Linked DNA regions of Posidoniimonas corsicana. The protein of the gene in region 1 binds, or shares a complex with, the protein of each later gene. Links are inferred from orthologs where the notes say so. Each region holds a gene or a part of one and is shown in the gene's direction. Other genes may lie near its edges. The genes, in order: carB and carA.

Region 1 (11,330 bases):
ACGCGTGCTGCAGGCCCTTCAGGCGGCGGTCGATGGCGTCGATCTCGTCGCGGACCCACAGCCGGAAGTCGGTGCTGACCTGGTCGTTGCGGCTGCGGCCGGTGTGGAGCTTGCGGCCGATGTCGCCGATCCGCTCGACCAGCGCCCGCTCGATGTTCATGTGGACATCTTCCAGCTCCCGCTTGAAGGGGAACTTGCCGGCGGCGATCGCGTCGCCGATGGCGGTCAGTCCCGACACGATCTGCTTCCGCTCGTCCGCCGTCAGGACGCCTACCTCCGCCAGCATCCGTGCGTGGGCGATGGAGCCGCGGATGTCGTGCTCGTAGAGCCGGCGGTCGAAGCTCACGCTCTCGGTGAACTCCTCAACGCGTTCGTCGGTGGCGGACTCGAAAACTCCGCCCCAGGGCTTATCGGACACGGCAGGCAGTGGGCAGCGAGGGTGGCGGGCGGGCGGCAATCTGGTGGGCAGCGTCGCGTGACGCGTCAACTCGTTTACGGTAAACGGCTTACGTGAGTAAGTCAACGAGCGGCGGGCAGCCGAAGCCTAATTAACAGGCACATTCCGCATAAGCGTTCGTGCCCCACCGCACTCGCCGCGAAGCGATTGCGCTATTTCTTCCACTGGCCGGCAAAGATCTGCCCACCGCGTGCGAATTCCTGGACAATACGCCGGTCGACGCTTTTCCCGGCCCCAACCTCCCAGCCAGCCGCAAGGCGACCGCAATGCTACTCCTACTGGCTCAAGACGCCTCGTACCCGTCGATGAACATCAACTCGGACCAGTTCTTCGTGCTGGTCATTATCGCGATCGGCTGCCTGACAGCGCTGCTGATCACGGTGTTCAGCATCTGCGCCGGCATGGCGTCGTCGCTGCACCGCAGCCGGATGGAGAACGACCTTAAGCGCGAGATGCTGGACCGCGGCATGACGGCCGACGAGATTGAGACCGTCATCAAGGCCAGCAAGCCGACCGACTTCCTCGAGCGGATGGCGGACCGCCGGCGGCGCTAGCGGGCGCGGCGGGGAGTTTTTCTTCACTTTTCGGGGTTCGCCCAGGGCATAATCGGCCTCAATACAGGTAGCGGCAGCAAGCCGACTTGCTTCGACGCCCCTGGAGTGCCCGATGCCGACCACCGCCAAACGCCTGCTGAGCTCGGCCCGCGCCCACCGCGGCGGCGAGGCCATCGCCCCGACCGACGGAGAGCTGCTGATGCGGTTCCGCCGGTCCGGCGACCGGGAAGCCCTGGCCCAGATCCTCGACCGACACGCGTCGATGGTGTGGGGCGTCTGCCGCAACGTGCTGCACCGCGAGCAGGACGCGCAGGACGCCTTCCAGGCGACCTTCCTGATCCTGCTGCGTCGCGCCGACAGCATCCGCGCCAACGACTCGGCCGCCGGTTGGCTGTACCGCGTGGCGCTCCGCGCGGCGTGCGACGTCCGCCGCACGAGGCTGCGTCGCCGCGAGGAGCCGCTCGACGCCGAGCCCCCGCAGCCCGAGCCCGCGTTCCCCGACATCGAGCGGCGGCAGCTCGCCGCGGCCCTGATGGAAGAGCTGCGGGCGTTGCCGGACAAGTACCAAGTGCCGCTGGTGCTGCGGTACCTGGAGGGCCTGAGCCGCAGCCAGATCGCCGACCAGCTCGACACCACCGTGGCCGGCGTGCAGGGCTGCCTGGTGCGGGGCAAGCGTCAGCTCCGCTCCCGGTTGGTGCGGCGGGGCGTGTCGCTGTCGGTCGCGATGGGCGTGGTGGCCGGCGGCCGGCCGACTGAGGCCGCGCCGGTAGCCCCCGTGATCAACTCGGGCGGCGCCGCCGCGGCGTTCTCTCCGGTCGTTCAACAACTCACCGCCAGCGGAGTCCACACGATGCTCATCGCCGCCTACGCCAAGCCGGCCATTGTCGCCGTTGTCCTAACCATGGCCGCCGTGCTCGCCACGACAAGTGCGTCGCCCCGCGCCGCATCGACGCTCGCGTCTGGTCCTCCGCTGACGCTCGACTCCACTCCGGCGCAGTCCGAGGAAGCAGGCGCTATCGCCATCTCGATCGCCGCCGACCGTGGCGTGCCCAACAGCCAACCCGAGGTCGCCAATCCCCTCAATCAGGCGATGCTTGTCGAGGGGCTGATGAAGGACCCGCACGGACCCAGGCTCACCCGCGAGGAGGCGGATTGGCTGGTCGCAACCGGGTTCGGCGACCCGGCCGATCCTCGCCGGAGGTTGATTGACAAGCTGGAGGCCGCCTCGCCTGGCCAAGACTTCCTCAGCCTGTTTGCGTCGAAGAAGCACCGGGCTGAAGGGACGCTCGACAAGCGGTTTGATCTGGTCGCGGCCGAACTCAGCGAACGGTCGACGGATGCCGACAAACAGAAAGCTACAGACAATGCGATCGAGTTGCCCGTGGAAGTAGAGGTCGAACACGTGCAGCTCGATCTGGTCGACGCGAAGCCGGACCCGGCAAGAGCCGAACCGCAGCAAGAGCTAGTCGACGCGTATCGACGTTTGGTTCAAATGATCCGGATGCGGCACGAGCAGGGGACGATCAACGCCACGCCGCTGGCCGCCGCCGAGAGCCGGTACGCGTCGGCGCTGGCCGAGCTGCACCTGCTCCGCGGCGAGCGGGACGAGGCGGTGCGTCAGTTGCAGGCCGCCGTCGACGGAGCACTGAAACGCACGCGGTTCTTGCACTTGCAGATGGCGATGGAGGAAGGCACGCCGGCGTCCGTCGACGAGATGTTCGACGCCGCCGAGCAGCTCGCCCGGGCGAAGCAGGCGCTCGTTGCGGCGCAGCAGGAGGCCGGCGTCCAGTTACGCCGCGCGGAAGGTGGAGGGGAGGAATCGGCAGCGCGTCGCAACGAGCGCTCTCGAGCTCCGGTGATGCAGGCCGAGGCAATGCAGGCCCAGGCCAGGGCGTTAGAGCTGCAGCGAGAGATGGCGATGCTGCAGAAGCACGCCGAGCAGTTGCAGCGTTCCGCAGCCAATGGCGGCGCCCCAACCCCACCGCCATCGCCGTCGCTCAACATCACTGCGCCGTTCCCTCCGACTGCTCCTGTGCCCCCAGACGCGGCGTTGCCGCCAGGGCCCCCGACGCCTCCGGTGGCGGCTATGTCGCCCTCGGCTGAGTCGAGCCGTGACACCGTCGAGCCGGGCGATCGGATCGTGATCAGCCGCTCACACACGGTGTTCGAAGAACGCATGTCGCCCGAGGGTGAACGCCAGAGGGTTCCCCGTGAAGTGCATGAGCAACAAGTGGCGGTCACCGACGCGGAAGGCAATCTGAATCTGCCGGGCATCGACAAGGCCATCCCACTCACGGGCCGCACCGTCGCTGAGGCGACGCAGTTGCTGCAGGAGCACGACCCACGCTTCGAATCGGTGAAGAAGTTCTCCGATAGCGATTCAGCGAGCGGACTCGCCAGCCCGCTCGTATCGGCTTCGCCGGGCGTCAACGATCAGCTCGACGCCATGCGGCGGCGGCTCGAGGTGCAGGGCAGGGTGATTGAGGAGCTGCAGCAGAGATTGCAGACGTCAGGCGGTTCACAGTATGGCCCCGAGTCGACGATGAAGCAGGGGAGCTGGAATGCAGAGCACGAGCCGTCAGCGATCGACCCGATGGGGTGGGCCGTTATCGCGGATCTCAGCGTTGGTGCGCACATGCCGGTGTTGTTTCCGGGCGACCCGCGGCCGCGACCGCACCTAAGGCTCGTCCGTGCTGCGAAGAAAGATGGCTTGGCAGGCGAAGCGACAGGCCTCATGGCGGTGGTGGATCCCGGACGAGAATCTGACGCCCTTGCCGCAACCCTGCGTGGCTCGGGGGGCCCCGCGAGTCAGGTCGAAGTGCGCGGCCAGTTGTTCGAACTCCGCGAGCTCGGTCCGGGCCGGGCGCCAGGTTCCACACTGATCCTGCTTCGCTGCGTACAAGGACGCACTGACGAAGAGCTCGACGCGGCCGTGCCGAGTGTCGAGGAAGCGATGCAAGTTCTCTATAAACCGCGGGACAACCGCCAGCAGCTCTCGCAACTCCGGGAGCAGGCCACCCAGCTCACCGAGCAACGCGATCAGCTCCGCGAGCAGGTCGAGGCCGCCAAGCAGCAGGTCCAGCAAGCGCGGGAAGAGGCCGCGAAGCAGCGCGCCATAGCGATGCAGCAGGCCCAACAGGCGATGCAGGAGGTCGCGCGGGTGCGGGAGCAACTCGACCAACAACGGAAGGAGCTCCAGCGGCAGGCCGAGATGCTGAAAGAGCAGCGGAAAAACGAGCAGGGGCGTGGGGCCGGGGCGGAGAATCCCGCACCGGCCGCGGGCGACGAATCGGACAACTCCTGACCGCGGGATTCAGCCGGTTGTCGGGCCGGCTACCGGCGTGCTACCTTGGAGCGATTTTACCCGCTCCGGCAGGACAAGGTCGGGCTGCGTCGCCCCGCCTCCCCCCGCCGCACGACCGCCTTCCCCCCGCCCCGACGTGCCTCGACGCGACGATATCCACAAGATTCTGCTCCTCGGCAGCGGCCCGATTGTGATCGGCCAGGCCTGCGAGTTTGACTACTCCGGCACCCAGGCGTGCAAGGCCCTCCGCGAAGAGGGCTACGAGGTGGTGCTGGTCAACTCGAACCCGGCCACCATCATGACCGACCCGGCCACGGCAGACCGGACGTACATCGAGCCGCTGACCTGGCAGGTGGTGGAGAAGGTGATCGCCAAGGAGCGTCCCGACGCGCTGCTGCCCACGCTCGGCGGCCAGACCGCGCTCAACCTGGCGATGGACCTCGACAAGCACGGGGTGCTGGAGAAGTACGGCGTCGAGATGATCGCCGCCAACGCGGACGTGATCGACAAGGCGGAGAACCGTGAGCGGTTCAAGGCCGCGATGGACAAACTCGGCCTGGGCGTCTGCAAGGGCAAGACGGTCCAGACGCTCGAAGCGGCCCGCGAGTGGATTGAGCACATCAGCCTGCCGGCGATTATCCGGCCCAGCTTTACCATGGGCGGCTCCGGCGGCGGCATCGCCTACAACCGCCAAGAGTTCGACCAGATGGTGCGGCACGGCCTGGACCTGTCGCCGACCACCGAGGTGCTGATCGAGGAGTCGATCCTCGGCTGGAAAGAGTACGAGATGGAGGTGATGCGCGACGCGGACGACAACGTCGTGATCATCTGCTCGATCGAGAATTTTGACGCGATGGGGATCCATACCGGCGACTCGATCACCGTCGCCCCGGCCCAGACGCTCACCGACAAGGAGTACCAGCGGATGCGCGACGCGTCGCTGGCGGTGATCCGCGAGATCGGAGTCGAGACCGGCGGCTCCAACATCCAGTTCGCGATCAACCCGGCCGACGGGCGGATGATCGTCATCGAGATGAACCCCCGCGTCAGCCGCTCCAGCGCGCTGGCCAGCAAGGCGACCGGCTTCCCGATCGCCAAGATCGCCGCCAAGCTGGCCGTGGGCTACCGCCTGCACGAGCTGCCCAACGACATCACGCGCGAGACCACCGCGTGCTTCGAGCCGTCGATCGACTACGTGGTGACTAAGATCCCGCGGTTTGCGTTCGAGAAGTTCCCCGACGCCGACGACAAGCTCACCACGCAGATGAAGAGCGTCGGCGAGACCATGGCCATCGGCAGCACGTTTAAGGAGAGCTTCCAGAAGGCGCTCCGCGGGCTGGAGGTCGGCGCGTTCGGCTTCGGCTGCGACAAGAACGACCTGTGGTACGGACCCAACGGCGAGCCGGGCGACCAGCGGCCCGACGAGGAAGAGATCCGCGCGCAGCTCGCCTCGGCCGGCCCCGACCGCATCTGGCACGTCCGCTACGCGTTCAAGCTGGGCCTGTCGGCGGCCGAGGTGTTCGAGATCACCGGCATCGACCCCTGGTTCCTCGACAACCTGCACGAGATCGTCGAGACCGAGGACGAGCTGCGGGCCCTGGCCGAGGACGGGTTCACATGGGAATCGATCACCGACGCCCAGCTCCGCACCGCGAAGCGGTTTGGGTTCTCCGACCGTCAGCTCTCGGCCATCTTCGGCCGCGGCGAGCTGGAGGTGCGGGCCGAGCGTATCAAGCGGGGCATCCAGACCGCGTTCAAGTCGGTCGACACCTGCGCCGCCGAGTTCGAGGCCTACACCCCCTACTTCTACTCGACCTACGAGGACGAGGACGAGACCCCGCCCAAGCCCGACGGCGACAAGAAGCGGATCATGATCCTGGGCGGCGGGCCCAACCGCATTGGCCAGGGCATCGAGTTCGACTACTGCTGCTGCCACGCCAGCTTCGCGCTGCGTGAGCTCGGCATCGAGTCGATCATGGTTAACTCCAACCCGGAGACCGTCAGCACCGACTACGACACGTCTGACCTGCTGTTCTTTGAGCCGCTGACGGTCGAGGACGTGCTGAACATCTGCGACCGCGTGCAGCCGGACGGGGTGATCGTGCAGTTCGGCGGCCAGACCCCGCTCAACCTGGCCCGCGCGCTGCAGGAGGCGGGCGTGCCGATCATCGGCACCAGCGTCGACGCGATCGAGGACGCCGAGGACCGCGAGAAGTTCGCCGCGCTGCTCGAGCGGCTCGGCCTGCGGCAGCCGCCCAACGGCATCGCCCGTACGATGGACGAGGCCCGCCGCATCGCCGGCGAGATCGGCTTCCCGGTGCTGGTCCGCCCGAGCTTTGTGCTGGGCGGCCGCGCGATGGAGATCTGCTACGACAACGCGCAGCTCGAGCGGTTTGTGGCCGCGGCGTTCATCGCCGCCCAGGGGCAGCCGGTGCTGATCGACAAGTTCCTGGAGGGCGCCACCGAGGTGGACGTCGACGCCATCGGCGACGGCCAGACCGTTGTCGTGCCGGGCATCATGGAGCACATCGAGGAGGCGGGCGTGCACTCGGGCGACTCGGCCTGCTCGATCCCCGCCTACAGCCTGCCCGGCCCCGTTCTGCAGGAGATCCGCGAGGCGACCGTGGCCCTGGCCAAGGAGCTGGACGTCAAGGGCCTGATGAACGTGCAGTACGCGGTGCGTTGGGAGGGCGAGCAGGGCGGCGAGTCGCGTCCGGTGCTGTACGTGATCGAGGTGAACCCCCGCGCCAGCCGCACCGTGCCGTTCGTGTCAAAGGCGACCGGCCTGCCGGCGGCAAAGGTCGCCGCGAAGGTGATGGCGGGCGTGTCGCTCGTGGAGCAGGGCGTCACCAAGGACCCGATCCCGGCGCACGTGTCGGTGAAGGAGGCCGTCTTCCCGTTCAACAAGTTCAAGGGCGTGGACATCGTGCTGGGCCCCGAGATGCGCAGCACCGGCGAGGTGATGGGCATCAGCCCGCGGTTCAGCCTGGCGTTCGCCAAGAGCCAGCTGGCGGCCGGCACCGTGCTGCCGGAGTCGGGGAACATCTTCCTGAGCGTGGCGCCGCGGGACAAGCCGGCGGCGGTCGGGCTCGCCCGGCGGCTGGCCGCACTGGGCTTCTCGATCCTTTGCACGCCGGGCACCGGCAAGGTGCTGCGGGAGGCGGGCGTCGAGTGCGGCGAGGTGAAGAAGATCCAGCAGGGCCACCCCAACCTGTTGGACTACCTGGCCGACGAGAACGTGGCGCTGGTGATGAACACCCCGGTCGGCAAGGGCGCCCGCACCGACGAGGGCCGCATCCGCGCCGCCGCGGTGGCGGCCGGCGTGCCGTGCCTGACCACGCTCGAGGCGTGCGAGGCCGCGACCCGGGCCATGGAGGCGCTCCGCGTAGAAGAGATCCAGGTCGAGAGCCTGCAGGAGCGGTTCGGGCTGTAGGCTCGGTCCGCAAACCGCGATCCTGCCCACCTACCAGCCGGGGTCACGCATGGCGGAAGACGCGGGACACCACCAGCCCATCGACGAACCACCGCCGTTCGACGCCAGGGTGCCGCTCGGGAATGGCGGGGGCGACTCGCTGCCGCCGCTACGCGTGCACCACCTGCTGCTGTGGATGGCGGTCGCCTCGGCGTTGTTCGCGGTGGTGTTCTCCGCGATCCGCAACTCGCCGGCTCTGGACGACTCGGGCGGGGTGCTGAACCTGCTCTGGTTCTTGCCCGCGTCTGCCGAGATGTCGGCGCTTTGTGTAGTGCTGTCGGCCCGCCGCTCCGGCGTCGCCGTGTGGCAGCCGGGGCACGGGCTGCTGCTGTTGTCCTCGCTGTCTGTCGCGCTGCACATCGCGTTGTGGGCGGGAGTGGCGTTCGACGGCTGGCGGATGGCGACCGCATTTGAACTCTACGTGCTGCTGCGCGGCGTCGCGTTGTTCGCCGTCAGCCTGGGCCTGGCCCGCACATCGAAGTTCGCGGCGTGGCGTGTCACGTTCCTCTGGATGGCGGCCGAGCCGATTGTGGGATACATGCTGCGGTCGTACTTTTACAGCCGCGTGGGCGCTGCCTACCAAGACGCCGTGGTCGCCGCCTACCTGGCGGCGATCGTGCCCCAGCTGATCGCGATCGCGTTCGTGACGCTGGGAGTGTGGAGCGACCGCCGGAGGGGCGCCCAGCGTCACTGGACGCACTGGGTCGGCGTGGCGAACGTGTACATCTACCTGGCGGTGCTGGCCGTGGCATTTGCGGTTCTCTACTACGGGCCGGAGCCGACCGCGGCGGCGAACTGACCACCGCGCTACGGCGATCGCGTGGGGATAGCCCGGCTGGGGGGATTAGTCCGGTTGCGCTGCGGGCCGCGCGACGTCGGTTGGCCCGGGCCGGGGGCAAATGCTATCCTGAAAGAACCGACGCGGCCGAGGCCCCGACGGTGACCATCGCCGTTCTCAACCAGCTTATTACGAGGCCGTCGCTAGCAATGACGATGCTGTCGCTTCCCCCCTCTGCCCCGACCCGCCGGACCAAGGCGCCGGCCGTGGCGGCGGCGCTCGGCCTGCTCGGCTGCGTCCCGCTGCTGGTGATTGGCTGCGAGCCAGAAACCCCCGCGCCCCCCACGCCCGCGACCTCGCCACGCCCCGAGGCGGAGGTGAAGTTTGAGCACATCTTCGAGGACGTGAACCGCCTCGTGGGCACCGCAGGCGCAGGCACGGCCCGCGACCCCGGCCCCACCGGCGGCGCCAACACCGAGTCGACGCAGACCGTCGAGCACCAGCTGCACCCGCCGGTCAACGAGGGTGACAGCTACCGCGGCACGATCACCATCACGCGGCGGTACACGGTCACCATGTTCACCTTCAACCGTGACAACGAGTCGTCCAGCAGCAATGATCAGCAGCGGACTGACGAGCCCGTTGACGACGCCGCCGCGATGGAGGGTGGCGACCCGATGCAGTCCGGCGAGGCGTCGACCGGCGGGCTCTCGTCACCGCTCACCAGCGGCTCGCCCATGAAGACCCGCGAAGGCGAGTCGGTCCGGGACTTTGAGCTGGAGTACATCGACGGCTCGTGGCGTCTGCTCACCGACCCCGACCCGGACACCGAGATGTCCATCAAGTCCGCCTTCGACTACGCCCTGCGGCGCCAGTAGCATAGCGGTCTAGGACGAGCCGTTCTGGGAGGTTTCGAGCGTGCCCTTGCGGAACGCCTCGGCCATGGCCATCGGCACCTCGGCCTGGGCCAGCAGCACGCCGGCCCGGTTGGCGGCCACGTCCGCCTTCATCTCCTGCTCGCGCGCGATGGCGTCCGCGCGGCGCTTCTCGGCGTAGGCCTGGGCCTTGCGTGTGTCGGCCTCCGCCTGGTCCGCCTGCAGCCGGGCGCCGATGTTCTCTCCGATGTCGATGTCGGCGATGTCGATCGACACGATCTCGAACGCGGTGTGCGCGTCGAGCCCGCGCTCCAGCACCGCCTTGGAGATGCGGTCCGGGTTCTCCATCACCGCCTGGTGGTCTTCGGCCGAGCCGATGGCGGTGATGATTCCCTCGCCGACGCGGGCGACGATTGTTTCTTCGGTGGCGCCGCCGATCAGCTGCTTCAGGTTGGTGCGGACGGTCACCCGGGCCCGGATCTTAAGCTCGACGCCGCTCTTCGCGACCGCGCTGAGCGTGGTCTTGGGCGACTTCTCCGGGTCGGGGCAGTCGATCACCTTCGGGTAGACGCTCGTCTTCACGGCGTCCAGCACGTCGCGGCCGGCCAAGTCGATCGCCGCGGCGCGGTCGAAGTCGAGGTCGATGTCGGCGCGGTGTGCGGCGATCAACGCGTTAATCACCCGCGGCACGTTGCCGCCCGCCAGGTAGTGCGCCTCGAGGCGGCGGGTGGTGATGCCGGTGTTGGGGTCGTTGCCCACGCCGGCCTGCGTGGCCATGATCCGGCCGTCGACAATAGTCCGCGCGTGCACCTGGCGGAGGCTCATGAACACCAGGTCGAACGGGTTCATCCACACGTTTGACGACCACGCCTGCAGCCACAGCTTTCCGTAGCTGAAGATGAAGATGGCGCCGCCGATCAAGAGCACGATCACCATGAAGGTGACGATGATCGGCATCAGGCCGCTCAGGCCGTCGAGCTGCAGGAGGATGGGAGAGGTCATCTGGTCGTCCTGGGGAGTAGGCAATCCGCTCGCATTCTGATAATAGTCGATTAGGCCCGTTGGGAATAGATTCGACGAGCGCCCCACGTTCTTGCCGCACCAACGGGGATTCGTCGGGCGTAACCGCAGGGCCGCCGCCCCCCAACCGCAAGCGATCCCCCACCAGGAGCACCGCTATGCCCCGCCCGTTTCCGCTGCTTGTCGCCCTCGCGCTGTTGGCCTCCAACCAGGCGCAGGCCGCGCCCGCCCAGTACGTGGTGGACGGCGCGCACACCTCGGTGGTGTTCAGCGTCGGTCACCTGGGGTACAGCTTCACCTACGGCATGTTCAAGGAGGCGTCCGGCAGGGTCACGCTTGACCCGGCCAACCCCGAGGGCAGCCGGTTCGAGTTGGCGGTGAAGGTCGCCAGCATCAGCACCGGCAACGAGGCGCGTGACAAGCACCTCATGAACGCCGACTTCTTCGACGCAGCGAAGTTCCCGGAGATCACCTTCGCGGGCCAGACGCAGGGCGTGACGCGCGACGACAAGGGCCGCGACGTCTACCAGGTGAAGGGCAAGCTGACGATGCACGGCGTCTCGAAAGAGGTGACGCTGCCGGTCCGCCTGCTGCACGCGGGGGAAGACCAGCAAGGCAAGGCCCGCGTCGGCTTCCACTGCGACCTGCCGATCAAGCGGAGCGACTACGGCATGAACAACTCGATCCCCGCGATCAGCGACAGCGTCGGCGTCACGTTCAGCTTCGAGGCGGCCTCGCCGTAGCCGCCCGCTACCGCTCGCAGACCACGATCCAGCCGTTGGCGCGCAGCGCCGGCAGCAGCCACCCCGCCCGAAGCGCGTGGCGCCGGCGGACGTCCAGCGGGATCCATCGACGAACCCGCAGGCCCGC
Region 2 (10,466 bases), 160 kb from region 1 along the record:
GGCACCCGCTGGCGCACTGCGATCAGTGGCCCATCTGCAGCTGGCGGCTGCGTTCCATGGCCTCTTCCGCCAGCGGGATGTAGCTCATCTCGTCGGTGCCGGCGTAGGCCCGCTGGTAGGTGACCGACAGGGCGGTGAAGCTGAAGGGGTCGCTCGGCTCCAGCTCGCAGACCTTCTTGGCGTGCTCGATCGCCTCGGCGTGCTTGCCGGACCGCTGCAGCACGACCGCCAGGGCGGAGTGCGCCAGGGCGTAATCGGCGTCGTCGGCCAGGATCTCCTGCAGCTTGGCCGCCGCGCCGTCCAGGTCCCCGGCGTCCTTGAGCTTGTCGGCTTCGTTGTACAGTTCGGTCTTGGTCGGCATAGCAGGGCAGGGCGGTTGATAGAGGTTCCGCGGCCCGGCGGGGCCGCTCTGGCGGTAGTATATCGCCGCCCGCCGGCCCGCGACACCGGCGGCCGCGGCGCCCGCCGGCGTGGGCGCCGCTGCTAGACCTGGGTCCCCGGGGGCCTTATATTGCGGGATTCTCCCGATCCCAGGCGCCACGACCCCCTCGCAGACTTTCCGCCCGAGCGACCCATGCAAGCAGCGATCGAAAAGGCCGACACCCTGATCGAGGCGATGGGCTGGATCCGCGAGTTCCGCGACAAGGTCACCGTGATCAAGCTCGGCGGCAGCGTCATGGAGGACGAGGACGCGCTGCGGCACCTGCTGGTGGACATCGTGTTCATGGAAACGGTCGGCATGCGGCCGATCGTCGTGCACGGCGGCGGCGCCGCGATCAGCCGCGCCATGGCCGAGGCGGGCATCGAGCCCAACTTTGTGCAGGGCCGCCGCTACACGGACGACGCCACGCTGGCCATCGTCGAGAAGGTGTTGGCGGGCCAGATCAACGAGTCGATCGCCGAGCAGATCGAGGCCTTCGGCGGCCGCGCGATGCCGCTCAACTTTGTCGGCGAGTCGGACAACAACGTGCTGTTCGGCGAGCGGATCACGCTCGACGGCGAGGACGGGCAGCCGGTCGACCTGGGCCACGTCGGCCAGGTGACCCGCGTCGACCGCGACATCATCGACAACCTGTGCTACGCCGGCCAGGTGCCGGTGATCCCATCGATGTGCGTCGACGAAGCCGGGAACAAGTACAACGTCAACGCCGACACGGCCGCCATGGCGGTCGCCCAGGCGGTGGGCGCCGAGAAGCTGGTCTTCCTGAGCGACGTGAACGGCGTCCGCCAGGACAAGGACGACCCCGACTCGCTGATCCACACGCTCAACGCCCAGAAGGCCCGCGAGCTGATCTCCAGCGGCGTGATCGCCAGCGGCATGATCCCCAAGGTCGAGGCCTGCCTGGCCACCCTGGAGAAGGGCGTCCGCAAGATCCACATCATCGACGGCCGCCTGCGGCACTCGCTGCTGCTGGAGGTCTACACGAACACGGGCGTGGGGACCGAAATAATCGGCGAACCGGCGGCGGCAGTTTAGGGTCTCACGCAGAGTCGCGGAGACGCAGAGGACAGCTAGCGGCTCGAGATCCAGGGTTTGAGCGGTGCATGCTGATCGACTCAATGGAATTAGCGGAGAAATCGTTGACGCGGCGCTAGTAGTACATCGTGAGGTCGGGCCGGGGCTGCTTGAGTCGGTGTACGAGGTAGTTCTTGCCCATGAACTCAAGCAGCGCGGACTCGAAGTGCGGCGGCAGGTTCCCGTTCCCATCGAGTTTCGCGGGATCAGGTTTGACGAGGGATATCGGCTCGATCTGATCGTTGAAGACTCCGTGATTGTCGAGATCAAGTCCACCGAAGCGATCACCGGGGTCCATAAGAAGCAGCTCCTCACCTACTTGAAGCTCATGAAGAAGCCTCTCGGTTTGCTCCTGAACTTCAATACGGAATTGATGAAAGACGGCATTTCAAGAATTGCGAACAACTTACCTGAGAACTAACCCCCAGTTTCCTCTGCGCCTTTGCGTCTCTGCGTGAGGCAATCCGACAATGACCGCTACTACCCAATCGATGTCCGAGCAAACCGCCGCCCTCTTCGACGAGGCGGTCATCCCCAACTACGGCCGGTACCCGGTCTGTTTGGAGCGTGGCGAGGGGAGCCGCGTGTGGGACGATCAGGGCCGCGCCTACCTGGACTTGTTCCCCGGTTGGGGGTGCAACCTCCTGGGGCACTGCCCGCCGAAGGTCGTGAAGGCGGTTCAGGACCAGGTCGCCAAGCTGATCCACGTGCCCAACACCTGGTACACCGAGGCCCAGGGCCGCTGGGCGAAGATGCTCAGCGAGCGGAGCTTCGGCGGCAAGGCGTTCTTCTGTAACTCCGGCGCCGAGGCCAACGAGGCGGCCATCAAGCTGATCCGCCTGCACACGCCGGCCGAGCGGTACAAGATCATCACCTTCCAGGGCGGCTTCCACGGCCGCACCATCGGCGCCGTCACGGCGACCGCGCAGCCCAAGTACCACGAGGGCCTGGGCCCGCTGATGGCCGGCTTCACCTACGCCCCGTTCGGCGACCTCGACGCCGTCCGCGAACTGGTCGACGACGAGACCGCCGGCATCTTGATCGAGCCGATCCAGGGCGAGGGCGGCGTGCGGATCCCGCCCGAGGGCTTCCTGCAGGGCCTGCGGGAGATCGCCGACGAGAACGGCCTGGTGCTGGCGTTCGACGAGGTGCAGGCCGGCTGCGGCCGCACCGGCGAGTGGTTCGCCTACCAGCACGCGTCACTGGGGGACGGGGGCGTTACGCCGGACGTGATCACGTTGGCCAAGAGCCTGTGCGGCGGGGTCGCCGGCGGCGCCCTGCTGACCACGGCCGAGATCGCCCCCAGCCTGCGGCCCGGCATGCACGCGTCGACGTTCGGCGGCAACCCCATCGCTGCGGCGGCCGGCATCGCCACGATCGAGACCATCGAGGAAGAAAACCTGCTGGGCCGCGCCAGTCAGATCAGCGACGCCTTCGCCGCCCGCCTGCAGCCGCTGGTCGACAAGCTGCCGTACGTCGAGGAGCTGCGGGCGTGCGGCCTGATGATCGGCCTGGAGCTGTCGGTCGACGGGTCCCAGGTCGTGCAGCAGTGCATGGAACGCGGCCTGCTCATCAACTGCACCCAGGGCACGGTCATCCGGCTGCTGCCGGCCATGACCCTCACCGACGCCGAGGTCCAGGAAGGGTGCGACATCCTTGTCAACGTGATCGAGAATCTTGAGCTGTGACGCTTCGCCTGCCCCACCCCTCCCGGGTGGGCTGATTTGGCCGACAGCCGAGAACCAGTAGCCGAGAGCCCAACATGCGACACCTGGTTGCCCTGAGTGATCTGTCGAGCAGCGAGATCGAGGCGATCCTCGCCATCGCCGCGGACCTGAAGTCGAAGTTCGTCAGGGGGGTCCGCGAGCCGCTGTTCCCCGGCCGGATGATGGCGCTGCTGTTCGAGAAGCAGTCGCTGCGGACCCGCGTCAGCTTCGAGTCCTGCATGACCCACCTGGGCGGCGGCAGCATGATGCTGGGGGCCGACGCCGGGTTCGGCAAACGCGAGAGCATCGAAGACTTCACCCGCGTGCTCAGCGCCATGGTCGACGTGATCGTTGTGCGGGCGAAGAGCCACAGCACGGTGGAGGACGTCGCCGCGCACTCGACCTGCCCGGTGGTGAACGGCCTGACCGACCTCGACCACCCCTGCCAGGCGCTGGCCGACCTGCTGACCGTCCGCGAGCGGTTCGGCGGACTCAAGGGCAAGAAGATCACCTGGGTGGGCGACGGCAACAACGTGGCGCGGAGCCTGGCGGTGGGCTGCGCGAAGACCGGCGCCGAGTTCGCCATCGCGACCCCCACGGGCTACGAGCTCGCCAGGGAGTTCGTCGACCAGCTGCGGGCCGACTGCCCCGACGCCGCAATCACCGAGACGACCGACCCCCGCGAGGCCGTCGACGGGTGCGCCGCCATCTACACCGACGTGTGGGCCAGCATGGGGCAGGAGGCCGAGGAGGAGCAGCGCAAACGCGACTTCGCCGACTACCAGGTGAACGCGAAGCTGATGGGCGCGGCGCCGTCCGACGCGATCTTCCTGCACTGCCTGCCCGCCAAGCGGGGGCAGGAGGTCACCGACGAGGTGATGGACTCGCCGCAGAGCCTGGTGGTCGAGCAGGCCGCCAACCGGCTGCACGCGCAGAAGGGCGTGTTGGCTTGGCTGCTAGGCGAGCCGGCTTAGGGCCCGCGGCGGTGCGGCGTCAGCCAAAGATCGCCTCGAGCTCCCGCCGCATCACGCCGGGGTCGGCCTCGACGCCCGACCAGAGTTGGATCCCCACTACGCCCTGCTCGACGAGCATCCCCAGCCCGTCGATCACGCGGCAGCCCCGCTGCTCGGCGGTGTTGATCAGGTGCGTGCGCGGCGGGTTGATGATGACGTCGGCCACCACCATCGAGGGGGTCAGCGTATCGAAGTCGATCGCCAGCCGGGCGTCGACATCCGGGAACAGGCCGATCGACGTGGAGTTGACGACGATGTCCGTCTCCGGCGGCAGGCGGTAGTCGCCCTGCCACTCGGTTGCGACCGCGTCCGCCGCGGTGTTCTCGCGGATGGTCTTGGCGATCACTTCCGCCTTGGCGACCGTGCGGTTGACGATCGTCACCCGCGCCGCTCCCGCCAGCGCGAGCTCCACGCAGATTGCGCGGGCGGCGCCGCCCGCTCCGAACACCACCACCCGCTTGCCGGCCGGGCTCTCGATCCGGCCCAGCGAGCTGAGGAAGCCCTTGCCGTCGGTGTTCTCGCCGATCAGCCGGTCGCCGTCACGCACCACGCAGTTGACCGCCTGGATGACCGATGCGGACTCGGCCAGCCCGTCCAGGTGTTCGATCACCGCGACCTTGTGGGGGATCGTGCAGTTGAACCCGCGGAAGCCCATCGCCCGGGCGCCGCGGACCGCGTCCGCCAGGCCGGCGGCGCCGACCTCGATGGTCAGGTAACGCCAGTCGAGGCCGTGATGCCGGTAGGCGGCTTCGACCATCGCCTGGCTCGGGTTCTCGGCGATCGGCTGGCCGAAGCAGCCGGTCAGCTCCTGCTTGAAGTTGAGTTCCTGCATGGGGCGTGCGGGTTCTTTAGTCCTCGTCGTCACGCAGGCTGGCGATCACGCTGTAGTCCTCCAGCGTGGTGGTGTCGCCGACGGTCTCTTTGCCGGCGGCGATGTCCTTCAGCAGCCGGCGCATGATCTTGCCGCTGCGGGTCTTCGGTAGCGCGTTGGTGAAGCGGATGTCGTCCGGCTGGGCGAGGGCGCCGATCTCCTTGCGGACGTGCTGCTTGAGCGCTTCGCGGAGCTCGTCGCTCGGCAGGGCCTTCTTAAGCGTGACAAACACGGCCACGGCCTCGCCCTTGAGTTCGTGCGGCCGCCCGACCGCCGCCGCCTCGGCCACCTCGGGGTGCGAGACCAGCGCGCTCTCGATCTCGATGGTCGACAGCCGGTGACCCGAGACGTTCAGCACGTCGTCGATACGGCCCATGATCCAGTAGTAGCCATCGGCGTCGCGGCGGGCGTTGTCGCCGGCCAGGTACAGTCCGGGCGTCTTGGACCAGTAGACCTCCTTGTAGCGTTCGTCGTCGCCCCAGATGCCCCGGAGCATGCCGGGCCAGGGGTGCGAGATGGTGAGCCACCCGCCCTGGTCGACCCCGACCTCGGCGCCGTTCTCGTCGACGATCTTGGGCAGCACGCCTGGCAGCGGCACGCAGCAGCTGCCCGGCTTCGTGGCGATGGCGCCCGGCAGGGGCGACATCATGATGCCGCCCGTTTCGGTCTGCCACCACGTGTCGACGATCGGGCACTCCTCATTGCCGATTGTCTCGTGGTACCACATCCACGCCTGCGGGTTGATGCCCTCGCCGACGGTGCCCAGCAGCCGCAGCGAGCTGAGGTCGTGCTTCTCGACGTGCTCGTTGCCCCACTTGATGATGGCCCGGATGGCGGTCGGGGCGGTGTAGAACAGCGTCACCTTGTGGCGCTCGACCATGTCCCAGAAGCGGTCCTCGGCCGGGTGGTTGGGCGCGCCCTCGTACATCAGGCAGGTCGCGCCCGCGGAGAACGGCCCGTAGACCACGTAGCTGTGCCCGGTGATCCAGCCGCAGTCGGCCGTGCACCAGTAGACGTCCCCCTCGCGGTGGTCGAACACCCACTCGAACGTCTTCTTGGCGAACAGGTTGTAGCCGGCGGTGGTGTGCTTGATGCCCTTCGGCTTGCCGGTCGAGCCGCTGGTGTAGAGGATGAACAGCGGCGCCTCGCTGTCCATCGGCTCGGCCGGGCACTCGGGCGAGGCCGCCTTGACCAGCTCGTGCCACCAGTGGTCGCGGCCGTGGGTCCACTCGACCGCCTCGTTGACGCGGTCCAGCACGATGCAGTGCTCGACCGTGGGGCTCTTCTCCAGGGCCTTGTCGACGGTGTGCTTCAGGGGCAACGCCTTGCCGCGTCGCCAGGCGGCGTCGGCCGTGATCACGGCCTTGGCGCCGGCGTCGTTGTTGCGTTCGGCGATCGCCTCGGAGCTGAACCCGGCGAAGATCACCGAGTGCACGGCGCCGATGCGGGCGCACGCCAGCATGGCGATCGCCAGCTCCGGGGTCATCGGCATGTAGATCGAGACCCGGTCCCCCTTCTCGATCCCGAGCGACTTCATCGCGTTGGCGAACCGGCAGACCTGCTCCAGCAGCTCGGCGTAGGTCAGCGTCCGCTGGTCGCCCGGCTCGCCCTCCCAGATGATCGCGGCGCGGTCGCCGCGGCCCTCCGCGACGTGCTTGTCGACACAGTTGTAGCAGGCGTTGGTCTTGCCGCCGACAAACCACTCGGCGAACGGCTCGTTCCACTCCAGCGCGGTGTGGAACGGCTCGAACCAGTGCAGCTCCTCCTTGGCCAGGTCGGCCCAGAACTTGGTCGGGTCGGCGGCCGCCCGCTCCCACAGCTGATCGTACGCCTCGCGGGAGGGGATCCGCGACTGCTTGCTGAACTCTGCCGGCGGCGGGAAGAGCCGCGACTCATGCATCACATTGTCGATCTGACCGTGGGGGTCTGCCATCGAGGGCTCCGCGTAGAAAAAGAGAGCGTGACTAGAGATTGGCGATTGTGGCGGAGCAAAATGCGCGTGTCAAACGAGCGTGAACGGCGGTTGCGCACGTTTTTCACGCTCCGGCAACGCGCCGCGTGGATTCCCTTGGGAGCCCGCTGCGGCGAGTTTACGGTCCCGCCGGGCGGCGCTATAATCACGAAAATCGATTGCCCCCGCCGACCCCCTCCCCCCACACGGAAGCCCCCACCTGTGCCTGAACACGTCGTTATTGTTGGAAGCGGACCCGCCGGCTGGACCGCGGCCATCTACGCCGCCCGCGCCAACCTGAGCCCGGTGGTCTTCGAGGGGGCCGTGACCGAGGAGAACCGCCTGAGCGGCACCATGCCGCTGGGCCAGCTGGCCCTGACCACCGAGGTGGAGAACTTCCCGGGCTTCCCTGCGGGTGACCTCAGCGCGTACTTCAAGACGTCGCTGTCCGAGGAGCACCACTACCTGGCCGACATGCACAAGAAGGAGGGCGTGTCGGGCCCCGAGCTGATGCACCTGATGCGTCAGCAGGCGACCAACTTCGGCACGAAGGTCATCACGGACGACATCGTCGACGTCGACTTCAGCGGGCGCCCGTTCAAGCTCACCAGCAGCCAGGGCGAAACCGTCGAGGCCCACAGCGTGATCATCGCCACCGGCGCCCGGGCCAACTACCTCGGCCTGGACTCAGAAGAGATGTACAAGAACCGCGGCGTCAGCGCCTGTGCGGTCTGCGACGGGGCGCTGCCGCGTTTCCGCAACAAGCCGCTGGTGGTGGTGGGCGGCGGCGACTCGGCGGTCGAGGAGGCCGACTACCTGTCCAAGTACGCCAGCACCGTGCACCTGGTCCACCGCCGCGACACGCTCCGCGCCTCGAAGATCATGGCCGAGCGGGCGGAGAAAAACCCCAAGATCCAGATCGAGTGGAACAGCGAGGTCGGCGAGGTGCTGGGCACCGACGGCGACGGCGTGACCGGCGTGACCCTCAAGAGCACGGTCGACGACTCGACCCGCCAGCTGGACGCCGGCGGCATGTTTGTCGCGATCGGCCACACGCCCAACACGCGGTTTCTCGAGGGCAAGGTCGAGATGAACGACAAGAAGTACCTCAGGTGGACCGTGCCGTTCCGCACCAACACGAGCGTCGAGGGCGTGTTCGCCGCCGGCGACGTCGCGGACGACTACTACCGCCAGGCGATCACCGCGGCGGGCACCGGCTGCATGGCGGCGCTCGACGCCGAACGCTGGCTGGCCGCCCAGGGTCTGTAAGCAAGTAACCAGCAGCGTCCCCTGCCCCGCCCGAGCGGGGCCTCGCAACCCAACGGTCTTAACGTATGTCTCAGCCTGCAAAGCTCGCTCTGGAAGACGGCACGGTGTTCACGGGCGTGTCGATCGGCGCCGAGGGCGAGGTCGACGGCGAGGTCTGCTTCAACACCTCGATGACCGGGTACCAGGAGATCCTCACCGACCCCAGCTACTGCGGGCAGATCGTCACGATGACGTACCCGCAGATCGGCAACTACGGGGTCAACGAGGAAGATGTCGAGAGCTCCAAGCCGCACCTTCGCGGCTTCGTGGTCCGCGAGCACAGCCGCATCCAGAGCAACTTCCGCTGCGAGGAGAGCCTGAGCGAGTACCTGCGTTCGCACAACATCGTGGCGATCGAGTCGATCGACACCCGCGCGCTGGTGCGGCTGATCCGCTCGCAGGGCGCCATGCGGGGCGTGCTGTCGACCACCGACCTGGACGACGCCAGCCTGGTCGCCAAGGCCAAGGCCTCGCCCGGCCTGGTGGGCCGTGACCTGGTGCAGGAGGTCGCGCCCGAGCAGGCCGCCGCCTGGAGCCAGCCGCTGAGCACGTGGACCCGCCTGGACGGTCTGCAGCACGGTCCGCAGGATGATTCGGCGCCGCACATCGCCGCGCTCGACTTCGGCATGAAGTGGAACATCCCTCGGCACCTGGTGAACATGGGCTGCCGGGTCACCATCCTGCCGGGCTCCGCCACCGCCGACGACGTGCTGGCCATCAACCCGGACGGCGTGTTCCTGTCCAACGGCCCCGGCGACCCCGAGCCGGTCGCTTACGCCGTGAAGACCATCCAAGGCCTGCTCGGCAAGAAGCCGATCTTCGGCATCTGCCTGGGCCACCAGCTGCTGTCGCTGGCGTGCGGCGCCAAGACGTTCAAGATGAAGTTCGGACACCGCGGCGCCAACCAGCCGGTGCAGGACCTTGGTACCGGCAAGGTGGAGATCACCTCGCAGAACCACGGCTTCGCGGTCGACGCCGACTCGCTGCCCTCCGACCTGGAGGTCACGCACGTGAGCCTCAACGACCGCACCATCGAGGGCGTGCAGCACCGCTCGGCCCCGGCGTTCAGCGTGCAGTTCCACCCGGAGGCCTCGGCCGGGCCGCACGACAGTCACTACCTGTTCGACCGCTTCTGGCAGATGGTCCAGAACTAGCCGCCGCCTCAGGCGACGCGGCTTGGCCCCCCAGTCGGGCCTGACTTGCGGGCCGCTGCGCCCGCCCGCGGGCTTTTCGTTTGCCTGCCCCCGGAACGTGACCTACGTTTCAGATGGCAGAGCGTACAGACTCACAACGGGCAGAGTCTGTCGCTAGGGCAGCCACCTTTTCTAGGCGTGCGCACCAGCGCGCCGGGCATTCTTCTCCAACCCAACAATGGGCGCCTACCCGATGGCAACCGCTGCGCTAGAACCAACCTTTGCGTGCCTGACCGAGTGGTCCGATCAACGGCAGCGGTACGAGGCCGACCTGCAGGAATCGTTCGACGCGCTCGACGCGTTCCAACGACAGCTCGACGCCTGGCAGCGGCGGCTGGCGGACGAGCAGGAGCAGCTGGATGAGCAGCGGGCCCGCCTGAAGGAGCTGGCGGACGCCAACGGCCAGGCCGACCAGTCCGCCGATCAGCTCAAGAGCGAGAACGCCAGGCTCAGCGAAGAGGCCGAGCAGGCCCGCCAGGGGCAGCAGGACCTGCAGCGGCAGCTCGAGGAGGCCCGCGCCGAGCTGGCCCGCGAGAAGCAGCACTGGAGCGGCGAGCTGGAGCGGGTCGCGAAGCTGCTGGAGCAGCAGTCCGCGGCCCCGGCCGACGCGCCGGCCGCCGCCGGGCCCGGCCCGGCCGTGTCTGGCGACCCCGTGCTGGGGTCGGTAGTCGCCCAGTTCAGCAAGCTGCGGCAGCAACGCGCCGAGCGCGGCCACCGCTAGCCGGCCGCCGCGCCCCGACACACCTAGGCACCTCACCTTGAAGACCAATTCCCTGAACCGAGGCGAACCCGTGACAGCAGCCATCCTTACCCCGCTGAGGGCGTGCCTCCGCTGGAGCGAGTGGCTCGACAGCGAGCTGACCATCGGCGCCGCCGGAGTCGCGCTGCTGCTGATCGGCCTGGCGTTC

Evidence for each region.
Region 2: the proteins of carB (region 1) and carA are in contact, whole or in part, in a solved structure (PDB 1KEE), measured with the Escherichia coli proteins. The link is inferred for Posidoniimonas corsicana from one-to-one orthologs.

The regions. Positions count from the first base shown.
Region 1 is NZ_SIHJ01000001.1:3,751,067-3,762,396, reverse strand. What follows is about bases 4,122-7,948. They hold carB (carbamoyl-phosphate synthase large subunit), read left to right. Parts: upstream 4,122-4,451; coding sequence 4,452-7,748; downstream 7,749-7,948. Other genes in these bases: KOR34_RS14410 (hypothetical protein), read left to right, coding at 7,798-7,948; KOR34_RS14420 (sigma-70 family RNA polymerase sigma factor), read left to right, coding at 4,122-4,315. Also shown: argH (argininosuccinate lyase), read right to left, coding at 1-418; KOR34_RS14425 (hypothetical protein), read left to right, coding at 724-1,011; more of KOR34_RS14420, read left to right, coding at 1,124-4,121; more of KOR34_RS14410, read left to right, coding at 7,949-8,586; KOR34_RS14405 (hypothetical protein), read left to right, coding at 8,727-9,443; flotillin-like protein FloA, read right to left, coding at 9,453-10,442; KOR34_RS14395 (YceI family protein), read left to right, coding at 10,619-11,203; KOR34_RS14390 (class I SAM-dependent methyltransferase), read right to left, coding at 11,211-11,330. UniProt on the Escherichia coli protein: Large subunit of the glutamine-dependent carbamoyl phosphate synthetase (CPSase).
Region 2 is NZ_SIHJ01000001.1:3,915,751-3,926,216, reverse strand. What follows is about bases 7,493-10,455. They hold carA (glutamine-hydrolyzing carbamoyl-phosphate synthase small subunit), read left to right. Parts: upstream 7,493-8,391; coding sequence 8,392-9,519; downstream 9,520-10,455. Other genes in these bases: KOR34_RS15080 (formylglycine-generating enzyme family protein), read left to right, coding at 10,350-10,455; KOR34_RS15085 (hypothetical protein), read left to right, coding at 9,752-10,279; KOR34_RS15095 (NAD(P)/FAD-dependent oxidoreductase), read left to right, coding at 7,493-8,326. In the rest of the region: KOR34_RS15130 (tetratricopeptide repeat protein), read right to left, coding at 23-361; argB (acetylglutamate kinase), read left to right, coding at 575-1,477; KOR34_RS15120 (GxxExxY protein), read left to right, coding at 1,542-1,937; KOR34_RS15115 (aspartate aminotransferase family protein), read left to right, coding at 2,008-3,204; argF (ornithine carbamoyltransferase), read left to right, coding at 3,279-4,196; aroE (shikimate dehydrogenase), read right to left, coding at 4,216-5,067; acs (acetate--CoA ligase), read right to left, coding at 5,084-7,039; more of KOR34_RS15095, read left to right, coding at 7,280-7,492; more of KOR34_RS15080, read left to right, coding at 10,456-10,466. UniProt on the Escherichia coli protein: Small subunit of the glutamine-dependent carbamoyl phosphate synthetase (CPSase).